Regions from separate parts of the Clostridium sp. JS66 genome, predicted to be linked through region 3. Evidence: riboswitches for the same ligand, from Rfam matches in the RefSeq annotation. Region 3 holds a riboswitch; each other region holds the start of a gene.
What was found. Region 3 has a riboswitch for S-adenosylmethionine ahead of Q6H37_RS08880 (YbaK/EbsC family protein). Riboswitches for the same ligand answer to the same signal wherever they lie in the genome.

Region 1: linked by a shared signal. The riboswitch ahead of Q6H37_RS02190 (O-acetylhomoserine aminocarboxypropyltransferase/cysteine synthase family protein) and the one ahead of Q6H37_RS08880 (YbaK/EbsC family protein) in region 3 are both predicted to bind S-adenosylmethionine.
Region 2: linked by a shared signal. The riboswitch ahead of Q6H37_RS06035 (methionine ABC transporter ATP-binding protein) and the one ahead of Q6H37_RS08880 (YbaK/EbsC family protein) in region 3 are both predicted to bind S-adenosylmethionine.
Region 4: linked by a shared signal. The riboswitch ahead of Q6H37_RS08405 (methionine ABC transporter ATP-binding protein) and the one ahead of Q6H37_RS08880 (YbaK/EbsC family protein) in region 3 are both predicted to bind S-adenosylmethionine.

What each region holds. Positions count from the first base shown of each region.
Region 1 covers NZ_CP131467.1:470,241-473,551, reverse strand. Annotated here, with positions in the region: gene metF (methylenetetrahydrofolate reductase [NAD(P)H]) at 1-637, opposite strand, end outside; SAM riboswitch class I at 736-847, opposite strand; SAM riboswitch class I at 1,091-1,198, shown strand; gene Q6H37_RS02190 (O-acetylhomoserine aminocarboxypropyltransferase/cysteine synthase family protein) at 1,329-2,609, shown strand; gene Q6H37_RS02185 (homoserine dehydrogenase) at 2,718-3,311, shown strand, end outside.
Region 2 covers NZ_CP131467.1:1,264,691-1,268,001, forward strand. Annotated here, with positions in the region: gene Q6H37_RS06030 (TrkA C-terminal domain-containing protein) at 392-1,024, shown strand; SAM riboswitch class I at 1,116-1,225, shown strand; gene Q6H37_RS06035 (methionine ABC transporter ATP-binding protein) at 1,384-2,352, shown strand; gene Q6H37_RS06040 (methionine ABC transporter permease) at 2,345-2,986, shown strand; gene Q6H37_RS06045 (MetQ/NlpA family ABC transporter substrate-binding protein) at 3,037-3,311, shown strand, end outside.
Region 3 covers NZ_CP131467.1:1,888,034-1,891,344, reverse strand. Annotated here, with positions in the region: gene Q6H37_RS08890 (NfeD family protein) at 1-185, opposite strand, end outside; gene Q6H37_RS08885 (sensor histidine kinase) at 357-1,217, opposite strand; gene Q6H37_RS08880 (YbaK/EbsC family protein) at 1,448-1,933, opposite strand; SAM riboswitch class I at 2,064-2,167, opposite strand; SAM riboswitch class I at 2,348-2,460, opposite strand; gene Q6H37_RS08875 (NifB/NifX family molybdenum-iron cluster-binding protein) at 2,609-2,944, opposite strand; gene Q6H37_RS08870 (YezD family protein) at 3,062-3,220, opposite strand.
Region 4 covers NZ_CP131467.1:1,772,419-1,775,729, forward strand. Annotated here, with positions in the region: gene Q6H37_RS08400 (Nramp family divalent metal transporter) at 27-1,238, shown strand; SAM riboswitch class I at 1,383-1,491, shown strand; gene Q6H37_RS08405 (methionine ABC transporter ATP-binding protein) at 1,607-2,677, shown strand; gene Q6H37_RS08410 (methionine ABC transporter permease) at 2,707-3,311, shown strand, end outside.

The sequences.
Region 1 (3,311 bases), 1.4 Mb from region 3:
TTTTTTCAATTAATATTTTATTTATAGCAGGCATGATTCCAACAGTTACTGGAACTCTTATATTATATTTATACATCTTTTCTTTAAACTTAAAGAAATTATTATTGTCAAAAAATAACTGAGTGATTAAAAAGTCTGCACCTGCATCAACCTTTTCTTTTAAATATCTTACACTCATGTCCAAATCTTTACACTCATTATGTCCTTCTGGATAAGCTGCTGCTCCTATACACAAGTTAGTATCAATTTTTAATTTATTTATTAAATCTTTCCCATATCTATATAAATGTTCTTTACCTATAGTAAATTTTTCTGGTATATCACCTCTTAGGGCTAATATATTTTCTATTTTGTTTACTTTTAAATTTTCAACTACTTCCTCTATTTCTTCTTTTGTAGATGTTATACATGTTAAATGAGCAAGCGCTTCTATTGAATACTTATTTTTTATTATCGAAGCTATTTCTACAGTTCTATCTTTACTACTTCCACCTGCTCCATAAGTTACACTTATAAAACCCGGATCAAAATTTTTTAACTCCTCAATAATATTAAATAAAGTTTCATTGCTTTTAGGTGGAAATATTTCAAAGGATAAAGTGGTTTCTTTTTCTAAAAATGTATCTCTTATAAACATATAGTTTTCTCCTTTATCAGTAGTAAATTATTCATATAAATTTGAAAAGCTGCTTTTCATAGAAAAGCAGCTTTAAAATTGCTAATTTTAAACTTCTTTTCTTATCTACCAGAATAAAAACTTATTCTGCAGGAATTGACACCGATACATTTAATTAATGCCGGTTGTCGGGTTTCACAGGGCCAGTCCCTCCACCACTCTGGATAAGATTTTACATTCAATTATACTTATTATTAATAGTATATCTGTTTATTTACATTGTCAATAGTTTTTCTATTATAAAGAAATGAATAAAAAAAATTTTCACTAAATTAAATTTTTTTATCTATTAAATATCAAGTTATTTCAGTGCATATAACAAATTTTTAAAATATAAATTTTATTTTTTTAGTTTTTTTGGTATTGACAATTAAAACTAATATCTGTTATCATTTATTCAATCGAATACGGAACTTCTTATCTAGAGAGGCTGAGGGACTGGCCCTATGACGCCCAGCAACCTGAATAACATTTTTGTTCAAAGGTGCTAATTCCAGCAGGTTAAATCCTGAAAGATGAGAAGCTAGGGGAATAATCTTCTTGTAGCTTTTCTGCAAGAAGATTTTTTATTTTAAAAATTTCCTAGGCAATTATCAAATTAGAAGTTTCGTCCATGTATTAAAGGTTTAATAATATTTAGGAGGAATCTAAAATGAGTGAAAGAAAATTATCATTTGAAACATTACAAGTACATGCAGGACAGGAACCAGATCCAACAACAGGATCAAGAGCTGTTCCAATTTACCAAACTTCATCTTACGTATTTAAAAATGCTGATCATGCTGCTAACCTATTTCAATTAAAAGAACCTGGAAATGTTTATACAAGAATAATGAATCCAACTACAGATGTATTTGAAAAGAGAATAGCAGAATTAGAAGGTGGAGTTGCAGGACTCGCAACAGCATCAGGACTCGCAGCTATTACCTATGCTATCCTCAATGTTGCAAGTGCAGGTGATGAAATAGTTGCAGCAAGTACACTATATGGCGGAACATATGAATTATTTGGAGTAACCTTAAAAAAGCTTGGTATAAAAGTTGTATTTGTAAATCCAGATGATCCTGAAAACTTCAGAAAAGCTATTACAGATAAAACAAAGGCACTTTATGGTGAAACTATAGGAAATCCAAGAATCAATGTATTAGACATAGAAGCTGTAGCAAATATTGCACATGAAAATAAAATACCATTAATCATAGATAATACTTTTGGTACTCCATATCTTGTTAAACCAATAGAATTTGGAGCAGATGTAGTTGTTCACTCTGCAACTAAGTTTATTGGAGGACATGGAACTACAATTGGTGGAGTAATAGTTGATGGTGGTAAATTTGATTGGAGAACTAGTGGAAAGTTCCCTGATTTTACAACACCAGATAAAAGCTACAATGGATTAGTATACGCAGATTTAGGCGCACCAGCATTTGCTTTAAAAGCTAGAGTTCAACTTTTGAGAAATACTGGAGCAACTCTTAGTCCTCAAAGTGCATTTTTATTCCTTCAAGGCTTAGAATCACTATCCTTGAGAGTAGAAAGACATGTATCAAACACAAGAAAAATTGTTGAATTTTTAAGTAAGCATCCAAAGGTTTCTTGGGTAAACTATCCTGAACTAGAAGGTAATCCATATAATGAATTATCTAAAAAATACTTACCAAAAGGTGCTGGTTCAATATTCACATTTGGAATTAAAGGTGGTTTAGAAGCAGGAAAAAGATTTATAAATAGTGTTGAATTATTCTCATTACTTGCAAATGTAGCTGATGCGAAGTCACTCGTAATTCATCCTTCAAGTACAACCCATGCAGAACTTAATGAAGAAGAACAAAAAGCTGCTGGAGTTACTCCTGATATGATAAGACTTTCAATTGGTATCGAAGGTGTTGATGATCTTATATATGACTTAGATCAAGCTCTTGCAAAAGCTTAAAACTTAAATAAACAACGAATTATTTAAGTAAAAAGCCAGTAGGGAAGTTCCTACTGGCTAAATTTTAGTTAATGAGAGTAAATACAAATAAAAAGGGGGCTTTTTAATATGGCATCTATTGCAATATTAGGTTATGGAGTAGTTGGAACAGGTACAGCTGAATTAATAAATAAAAATAAAGAAAGATTTAAAAAGATTACAGGTGAGGAACTTAAACTTTCAAATATATTAGTTAGAAATATTGAAAAACATAAACAAAAAAAGGATTCTAAAATTCTAACTGATAACTTTGAACACATTTTAAAAAGCCCTGTGGATATAATTGTTGAAGTTATGGGTGGCATCAATCCTGCTTACAAATATGTAAAAAAAGCTTTAGCTTCAAAAAAACATGTGGTAACAGCCAACAAAGATTTAATGGCGGAACATGGAAAAGAACTTTTAGATATAGCACATGAAAATGGTGTTACATTAAACTTTGAAGCTAGTGTAGGAGGCGGTATACCTATTTTGAAACCTCTTATGGAATGTCTTACAGGTAATGAAATTGTAAGTATTAAAGCAATATTAAATGGTACTACGAATTTTATACTTTCAAAAATGTATAATGAAAACATGAGCTACGAAGATGCTTTAAAAATTGCTCAAGATTTGGGCTTTGCTGAATCTAACCCTGATTCTGATGTTCTAGGTTATGATGCA
Region 2 (3,311 bases), 620 kb from region 3:
TATTATATCATACAAGTTGTTACTTGTCATTAATAGTTAATTATCTCTATATTGTTTAAAATACTGAATATTTATGATTTTGTGTAAATTAATGCTAAAATAAAGTTTTTAATTATTATAGATTGAAAAAAACTAAAATGTGAAAAAAGCTTAAATTAGTAGTATAAAGCTTTTTTAAAAATTATTATTATGGTATTATATTTTATGGAATTACACTGATTATGTATATGTAAAAATGTTTTAATTTCAATTTAGTGGTGAATTTTTATCGTTTTAAATGAAATTGGATTATTAGTGTATCAAATTAGTGAATATTAATATTTTTTTAATAGAATATTATTGGGAGGAGGATTTACTTTAAGATATAATATATTTTAAAGTATAATTTAAAATGTCATCGGAATACATAAAAAAACCAGTTTATCAAAAAATAGCAATTGATATAGCGAACAGAATATTATCTGGTGATTTTTCTGTAGGAGACAAACTTCATGGAAGATCATCTCTTTCAAGTTATTACAATGTTTCGCCTGAAACTATTAGAAGAGCAATTATTCTTTTAAATGACATGGATATAGTGGAAGTAATAAGAGGTAGTGGAATTATTATTAAATCAGTGGATAATTGTGTAAAGTTTATAGATAAATTTAAAGATATAGATTCTATAAATTTATCTAGGAAAGAAATATTAGATTTAATAAATCAAAAAAAATTGTTAGAGGAAAAAATTGAAGGAAAAATTGATGAACTTATAGATTATTCTAATAGATTTATTAATACTAATCCCTTCATGCCTTTTGAGTTTAAAATATATAAAGGACTTAGTATTATAGGAAACACTATATCCGAAAGTAAGTTTTGGCAAAATACAGGTGCTACTATAGTAGGAATAAGAAGAAAAAGCAATTTAATACTTTCACCAGGACCTAATGCTGCATTCCAAGAAGGAGATACTTTGTTGGTAATAGGTGAAGAAGATGTTTATGGAAAAATTAAGAAATTTATTTATGAAGATAATAAATAATTGAGAATAATACAATAAAATTTAAAAATAGAAGTTGACAATCTATATTTGTGTTGTTATAATTTAAAACATAAATTGAATATAAATTTCGCACTTATCAAGAGTGGTGGAGGGACTGGCCCGATGAAACCCAGCAACCAGTATCATTTTTTTAATGGTATATTGGTGCTAACTCCTGCGGCGTAAGCTGAGAGATGAGAGGTTAAATTAAGAGTAATAGCTCGAGGTTTTTCCTCGGGCTTTAATTTTTGTCTTAAGAAGGTTATACAAGACATATAGTTTTTGTAACTACTATGATTTAACTAATCACAGTTATAACGAATTAAAGTAATAAATTTCTAGAAGAAAGGAAAGGGCCAATGATTAAATTAGTAGATGTAAATAAAAGTTTTTCTGGCAACCAAGTGCTTAAAGATATAAATTTACATGTAAAAAAAGGCGACATTGTAGGTATTGTAGGACATAGTGGAGCTGGAAAGTCTACACTTTTAAGGTGTTTGAATGCTTTGGAAACTTATGATAGTGGAAGCGTAACTATTATGGGGAATGAATTAAAAGAATTAAGTGAAAAAGAAGTAAAGACTATGAGAAAAAGGTTGGGTATGATATTTCAGAATTTTAACCTGCTAAATAGAAAAAATGTATTTGATAATATAGCACTTCCCTTAGAAGTATGGAATTTTGATAAAGCTTATATAGAAAAAAAAGTAACCAATTTAGTTAAGTTAGTAGGACTTGAAGATAAAATTCATAGTATGCCTAAAGATTTAAGTGGTGGACAAAAACAAAGGGTTGGTATAGCAAGAGCATTAGCTTTAGATCCAGAAATATTATTATGTGATGAAGCTACATCAGCATTAGATCCGAATACTACAAAATCCATATTAGAACTTATAAAGAAAATAAATGAAGAATTAAATATTACAGTGGTTTTAGTTACACATCAAATGGAAGTAGTTAAAGAAATATGTAATAGGGTTGCACTTATGGAAAAGGGAGAAATAAAAGGTGAAGGTACTGTAGAAGAGTTGTTCTTAAAACCAGATAAGGATTTACAGAAGCTATTAGGTGAAAATGAAGTACTTCCTGAAAGTGGAGTGAATATAAAAATATTTTTTCCCAAAGAGTACAGTCAGCAGTGTATTATAACTTCAATAGCTAGAGAACTTGATATAGATTTTTCTATAGTATGGGGAAAGCTTGAAAAGTTCAGAGACAATGTTTTGGGATCACTTGTTATAAATACAAATGAACAATACAAAGAAAATATATGCAAATTCTTGGATTCAAAGTCTATAATTTGGGAGGTGATTGAAAATGATGATTAATGAAATATTACTTCCAGCATTATTGGAAACAGTACAAATGGTTTTAATATCTACTTTTTTAGCAGTGGCTATAGGATTTATACCAGCAATTATACTTGTATTAACAGATGAAAGTGGATTGAAACCTAATAAAGTTGTGTATAAGACATTGGATTTTATAATAAATACTTTACGTTCCTTCCCATTTTTAATATTGATGATTTCTATATTTCCACTGACAAAATTAATAGTTGGGACAAGTATAGGAACAAATGCAGCTATAGTTCCTTTGACAATAGCAGCAGCACCGTTTGCAGCTAGAGTAATAGAATCTTCTATGAAGGAAGTAGACAATGGTGTAATAGAAGCAGCGAAATCCTTTGGATCAAGCAACTGGCAAATAATATATAAAGTAATACTAAAGGAAGCATTTCCTTCTATAATATTAGGAATAACTTTAACAGTTATTAGTGTAGTTGGTTATTCTGCTATGGCAGGAGCTATTGGCGGAGGGGGCCTCGGAAATGTAGCTATTAACTATGGATACTATAGATTTAAAACAGATATAATGATTTACACTGTTGTAATCTTAATAGTACTTGTTCAGGTTTTTCAAAGTTTAGGTACATTTATTTATAGAAAATTAAGTAAATAACATTATTTTAAATAACAAAATAAAAATATAATTAAGCGGGGGTAATAAAAATGAAAAAGAAAAAAATAATATCTTTAATACTATCATCACTTGTTGTTTTATCATTAGCAGGCTGTGGTGCTAAAAGTGGAGATGCTTCAAGCAGCACAAGCAAGGATAAAAAAGTAATAAAAGTAGGTGCTACACCAGTACCACATGCGGAAATATTAAAACAAGTAAAACCAATACTACAAAAAGAAGGTTATGATCTTCAAATTGTTGAATTTACAGACTATGTAACACCAAATACTTCTTTAAATGAAGGACAGTTAGATGCAAATTTTTA
Region 3 (3,311 bases):
AAAATCAATGCTTCCATAATACTTTTCGCTGTTATTACTATGCCCATTATTAAAAATATAGCTCCGAAAATTCCTGGTATTCCAAATCCAGGATGAAACATTTCTATAACTACCAGCAAAAATCCAAATGAAAAACACAATATGGCAATCCAACTTATAGTAGATAAAAAACTTACCAGCTCCATTTCTCCCTCCTCCTTTAATTGTAACTTCTGTGTATCTGTCTATACTAGTATAATACTTCCTACATGAATTAAAATGAATGCATAGTAGTCCAAAAATACATAATTCAGTTTAAAATGTCATATTTCAAGTTTTACCTTATGACTTACCCTACATCATATTGAAAAGTTTATTTATCTTGGAATCCATCCTTGAAAAACAGTAAATTCATTTTCTGTAAATACTTTAATTCCCCCTCCATATTCCTCTAGTATATGCTTTACAATAGCCAGTCCCATACCTTCTCCTTTTTCACCTTTGGTAGTAACTCCTGCTTTAAAAATTTTTTTCACAAGTTCTTCTGGAATTTTTGGTCCATTGTTCTTTATTTTAAATCCATATAACTTTAAATCTTCGAATAATTCTATTTGTATAATTCTTTCTTCATCTATTTCTTGAAGTGCATAAATTGCATTATCTACAATATTACCAAGTACCCTGCAGAATTCCCAAGATGGTACCTTTAAATCTTGAAGTGAGGAAGTAATTAATATTTCTGTTTTTATTCCTCTTTTTTCTCCATAAAGTATTTTAGCTTGAAGCAGCGCATTAACTGCTGGATTAGCAGTTTTTAATACCTTATTTACCTTTTGAATGTCTTTAAATACTTTTTCTATATACTCTCTTGCATCATGATATTCTTCCATTTCCATAAGACTATATACTACCTGCAGGTGATTCATAAAATCATGTCTTTGAGCTCTAAGAGTTTTGTTAAGTTCCCCTAGCTGTTCTAATGTATTCTTAAGCATTTTATATTCATCATTGTTGCCATTTAAAGAACGAATATCCTTAATTGCAAAAAAACTATTTATAATTCCTATGGATATAATTAAATATACCAAAAGTTCTCCACTATAAAATTTATCTTGTAAATTTAATACATTTTTATAAAAGTAATTGTACAATATCACCATAACAATTGTAGTTATTTGAATTGCATTTAAAATAATTACTGTAGTGATTGTTTTATTTACGTCTAACTTTTTCTTCATTACAAAAAACTAAACTCCCTTCCCTATTTCTGTAATCAAATTAATTATATCATAAAATAACACTACCTCCACTAAAATACATTTTAATGAAGGTAGTGTTAATAATATTCTTTTATTTTATTTAAAAAGATTTTTAGTGGATTATTCATGTCACCTAATTCTTTCATCATATTAAGCATTTCTAAATGCACAAAAATTGTTTAAATGACTTTCCAAATTAATCAACACTCTCATATTATCACTCCCCTAACATAATCATTGTATTCACAAATATCCACCAACTGACCGCAAGTTAATTTAATTACTTCATTATAATTAACTGTTACTACAAAATTTTTCATTCCTGCACAAAGATAAATATTATTTTTTCCCTTTAAAGAAATATCTATATAGGTTTTTAATGGTTTTTTTAATCCGAAGGGACTTAACCCTCCACTAGGATGACCTGTAATTTTTATTATTTCATTATTACTTAATTCTCTTGGTTTTACTTTAAAATATTCTCTAAATTTTATATTACTGATTATAGTATTTTCATCTGTAACAACCATTATGTTTTGTCCTCTTACTGTAAAAATCTGTGTTTTTGCAGTGCAAACCTTTGTTAACAAATTACTTTTTTCTTTTCTGAAAAACTTAGAATTTTTTTCAAATCGGTTAATAGAGCATTCTATTCCTTTACTTAAAAAATCATCCACTACACTACTTATACTCATTTTCATTCTCCTTTGAAATTTTTAATTTTATTAAGCTTAAATAGGCAAATCAAGTTCATTAATTGGATATACATGCACATAATAAAATCTCCTTATAGATAAGCTACAAGAAGATTTATCAAATTCTAGTTTCTTATCTCTCAGATATAATATCTGCTGGAATTAGCACCTTGAAACATAATTTCAGGTTGCCGGACATCAAAGGGCCAGTCCCTCAGTCTCTCTTAATAAGAATTTCAATATTAAATTATTTAGTAATGTTAAATAACCAAAAAAACTGAAACCTAATTATATCTTAATTAAGATAGATTAGTTTCCAGTTTTCTGGTCAACTAAAGGGATAAAAAAAAGCTATTTTTCATTTAAGAAAAATAGCTTATTTCAACAAAATTTTAGTTTATAAACCTGCTATTTTTCTTATCTCTCATTGTAGTATAAACTACTCTGTAGGAATTGACACCGATGCATATTAAAATGCCAGTTGTCGGGTTTCATAGGGCCAGTCCCTCCACCTCTCTGGATAAGAATAAATTTATTATTTTAAGCTAACTGATTAACAATTGATTTACATATTATAATATAATTGTATAAATTATAGTATGTAATACATGATATGTCAATGCTTATTTAGGAAATAAATTTAATATCACTTTTTAAACTGTAGCTTTTATACAATTATATTTCAAAAGAAGAACTCAATATTCCTTCAATTACATCACTTATACTATAATCTGTTTCAAAAGCTTTTATTCCATTAAACTTTAAAAACACTAAAGCCATATACCCTATATTTTTAACAAAAATAGCCTTACAATCCGATATCAAATTTACTAACGTTTTCATATATTTTTCATTATGACCACGCTCTTCAAAACATAAACCACTTTCTCTAGTTTCCAAATATTCTGCTATATTTTCTTTAATTTCAAAAATGAAAAGCTTTCTTGATGTTTCAAAGTTTTCGTTTACATTCTTTCCATCATTACTAACAAAAGCTACTTTATAGTTCATAAATTCACCTCCAAATTCAAACTGCAATTTCATAAAAGATTCAACATCTAAACATCCCTTAATATATAATATATATTTCGAATATGCTAATAACATTCTTGATAAATTTATTTAAAATCATACTATTCTCATTTTTTCATTTTTTTCTATTTCAACTACCATCCCATCTTGAATAACTAAAGCTACAAAACCATACTTGACAATCTTTAAGATCTCTAAAAGCTTATTTAGATTTTCTTCTGAAATACCCTTATTACTTTTATTCTTATTTAACACTTTAGTCTTCTCCTTTTAATGTTTACATTGATCTTATAACTTATAAAAAAGCTATCCTTCTTCAATAAGAAAGATAGCTTTTAAAAAATTT
Region 4 (3,311 bases), 120 kb from region 3:
CAGTCATTGATGCTCAAAATAATAAAATGCTTACTAAAATAAAACAGTTATTAAAATATCTAGGACCTGCATTTGTTATTAGTGTAGCATATATTGATCCAGGAAATTTTGCAACCAATATAACTGGTGGAGCTAAATTCAATTATGAGCTCATTTGGGTAATACTGTTTAGTAATATAATGGCTATATTTCTACAAACTATGTCTGCGAAACTGGGTATAGCAACAGGAAAAAATCTTCCAGAAATGTGTGCTGAAGTTTTTCCAAAATCTGTGAATTGGATTTTTTGGATTGTTGCTGAATTAGGAGCGATGGCAACTGATTTAGCAGAGTTTCTTGGTGGAACTTTAGGATTATATTTATTGTTTAGAATCCCATTAATATATGCAGGCTTTTTAACTGGAGTAATAACCTTTGCAATAGTATATATGGAGAAATATGGTCAAAGAGTTATAGAAATTATTATAACTTTATTGATAACTGTAATTTGTACAGCTTATACCATAGAATTATTCCTTTCCAAACCAGATTGGATTGAAGTTGGTGTGCATACCATAGTTCCTATGTTACCTAATAATGAAGCAGTTTTAATTGCTGTTGGTATGCTTGGAGCTACAGTCATGCCTCATGTAATATACCTGCATTCTCATTTAGTTCAATATAGAAAATCAGGTTCATCTAATTTAGACAAATTACAACATCTTAAGATGGAAAAAATAGATATATTTGTAGCCATGAATATTGCATTTATAGTTAATGCTGCAATGGTTATAGTATCTGCTGCAGTGTTTTATAAAAATGGAATAGCAGTTGGTACTATAGAAGAAGCACATAAATCATTACAGCCTTTATTAGGAGCTTTCTCAAGTGGCGCTTTTGGAATTGCACTTTTGGCATCAGGTTTATCTTCTTCTGCAGTAGGAACTATAGCAGGTCAGACTATCATGAAAGGTTTTGTTAATTTAAGTATTCCAATAAACTTAAGAAGACTTATAACTATGTCACCAGCTATGGTAATTATAGCTATGGGAATCAATCCAATGTATGTGCTTGTGCTAAGTCAAGTTGCTTTAAGTTTTATACTTCCATTTCCAATTATTCAAATGTTATATATATCAAATCGTAAGGATTTAATGGGTGAATTAGCTAATGGCAAATATACTAAAATTTTAGGCGGATTAATAGCAGCTATAATAATATCATTAAATATATTATTGCTATATTTAACCTTTTTTTAAAGTGTTTTTATATATATTCAATTAAAAAAGTATAAATTTTAATTATAAAAGTATTGACAGTATGGAAAATTATAATTATAATGTAAATCATTAAATACTTAATTGTTTGAGACAGAAACATAAATTTAAAAGTGAATATTTTTTACCTTATCAAGAGAAACTGAGGGACTGGCCCTATGAAGTTTCAGCAACCACATGCAGTGAGCATGTAAAGGTGCTAATTCCAGCAGAACTTTGTTCTGGAAGATGAGATGGTATAGAAAATTTATGTACTTTAGTACGATTTTTTATAATGGGAATCCTCTTCTTCGAAGAGGATTTTTTATTTTTTAAATAATTAAGCAAGTATAAATTAGGGAGGGACAAAAATGATATGGCTAAAAAACATTAAAAAAATTTATACAAATGGAAATGTTGAGGTGGAAGCTTTAAAAGAAATTAATCTTAAGATCAAAGCTGGTGAAATTTATGGAATTATAGGATATAGTGGAGCTGGTAAAAGTACTTTGATTCGATGTATAAATTTATTGGAAAAGCCTACTTCAGGAGATGTAATTGTAAATGAGAAAAACTTAATGCAGCTATCGACAAAAGAACTTAGGAAAAGCAGAGAAAAAATTGGTATGATATTTCAAAATTTCAATCTTATGAGAAGTAGAACTGTATTTGAAAATGTAGCTTATCCTTTAAAGGGTAAAGGATTGAGTAAACAAGAGATAAAAGAAAAAGTACTAAGTCTTTTAAAACTAGTGGAACTTGAAGAAAAAGTTAATGTTTATCCTTCACAGTTAAGTGGTGGACAGAAACAAAGAGTAGGTATTGCTAGAGCTTTAGCCAATGATCCCGAAGTACTTTTATGTGATGAAGCAACTTCAGCTTTAGATCCGCAAACTACTGGAGCAATTTTGAAATTACTTAAGGACATTAATGAAAAGCTAAAATTAACTATAGTGATTATAACTCATCAAATGGAGGTTGTTAAGGAGATTTGTCAGAAGGCAGCAGTAATTGATGGAGGACAAATAGTAGAACAAGGATCTGTAATAGACATATTTACAAATCCAAAAGCAGATATAACAAAACGATTTATAGGTTCATTATTTCACTATGAAAAAATTTATGATTTTCTTAAAAAAGAAAATTTTGCTTTTAATGAAATTACAGAAGGAGAGAAGGTAGTAAGAATATCATTTACAGGAGAAAAAACAGGTCATGCGTTCATTTCTAAAATTTCAAGGAAATTTAGGGTAGATGCAAGTATATTATTTGGGAACATAGAAATCATCCAGAATACTCCAATTGGTAATTTGATAGTAAAGTTAAATGGATCTAATGAAGGTATAGCAAGTTCAATAAAATATTTAGAAGAAAATAATATTTCTGTAGATACAATAGATATTAAAAAAGATGATAAAAAATTAAAAATTAGCAGTAATTAAGTGCTAAAAATTTCATGGAGGCGATAAGATTGAATGAATATTTAAATAATATAGCACCGAATTTAATAAAACTCTATCCAGATATGATAAAAGCATTATTTGAAACTTTCTATATGGTTGCTATTTCAGGAATTATATCAGCAATTATTGGAGTTATTTTAGGAGTTACATTGGTAGTTACAAGGGAAGGAAATATATTAGAAAATAAAATTATTAATGGAGTGTTTGCAAAAATAATTAATATATTTAGATCTATACCATTTATTATTCTTCTTGCAGCTATTATTCCAGTTACAAGACTTTTAGTAGGTACTACCATAGGTACTAAAGGGGCTCTTGTTCCACTTATATTTGGATGTACCCCTTTCTTTGCAAGACAAATTGAATCAGCACTACTTGATATAGATAAAGGAGTAATTGAAGCTGCCCAGGCTATGGGTTCAGGTCCTTTAGAAATCATATTTAGAGTAATGTTAAAAGAAGGATTGCCAGGCATTATTCATGCTGTGACCATAACCATTATAAGTTTAATTGGACTATCAGCTATGGCAGGTACTGTTGGAGGTGGTGGACTTGGTGATTTTGCAATACGCTATGGATATCAATATTTTGAAACTGATATTATGGTAGCTAC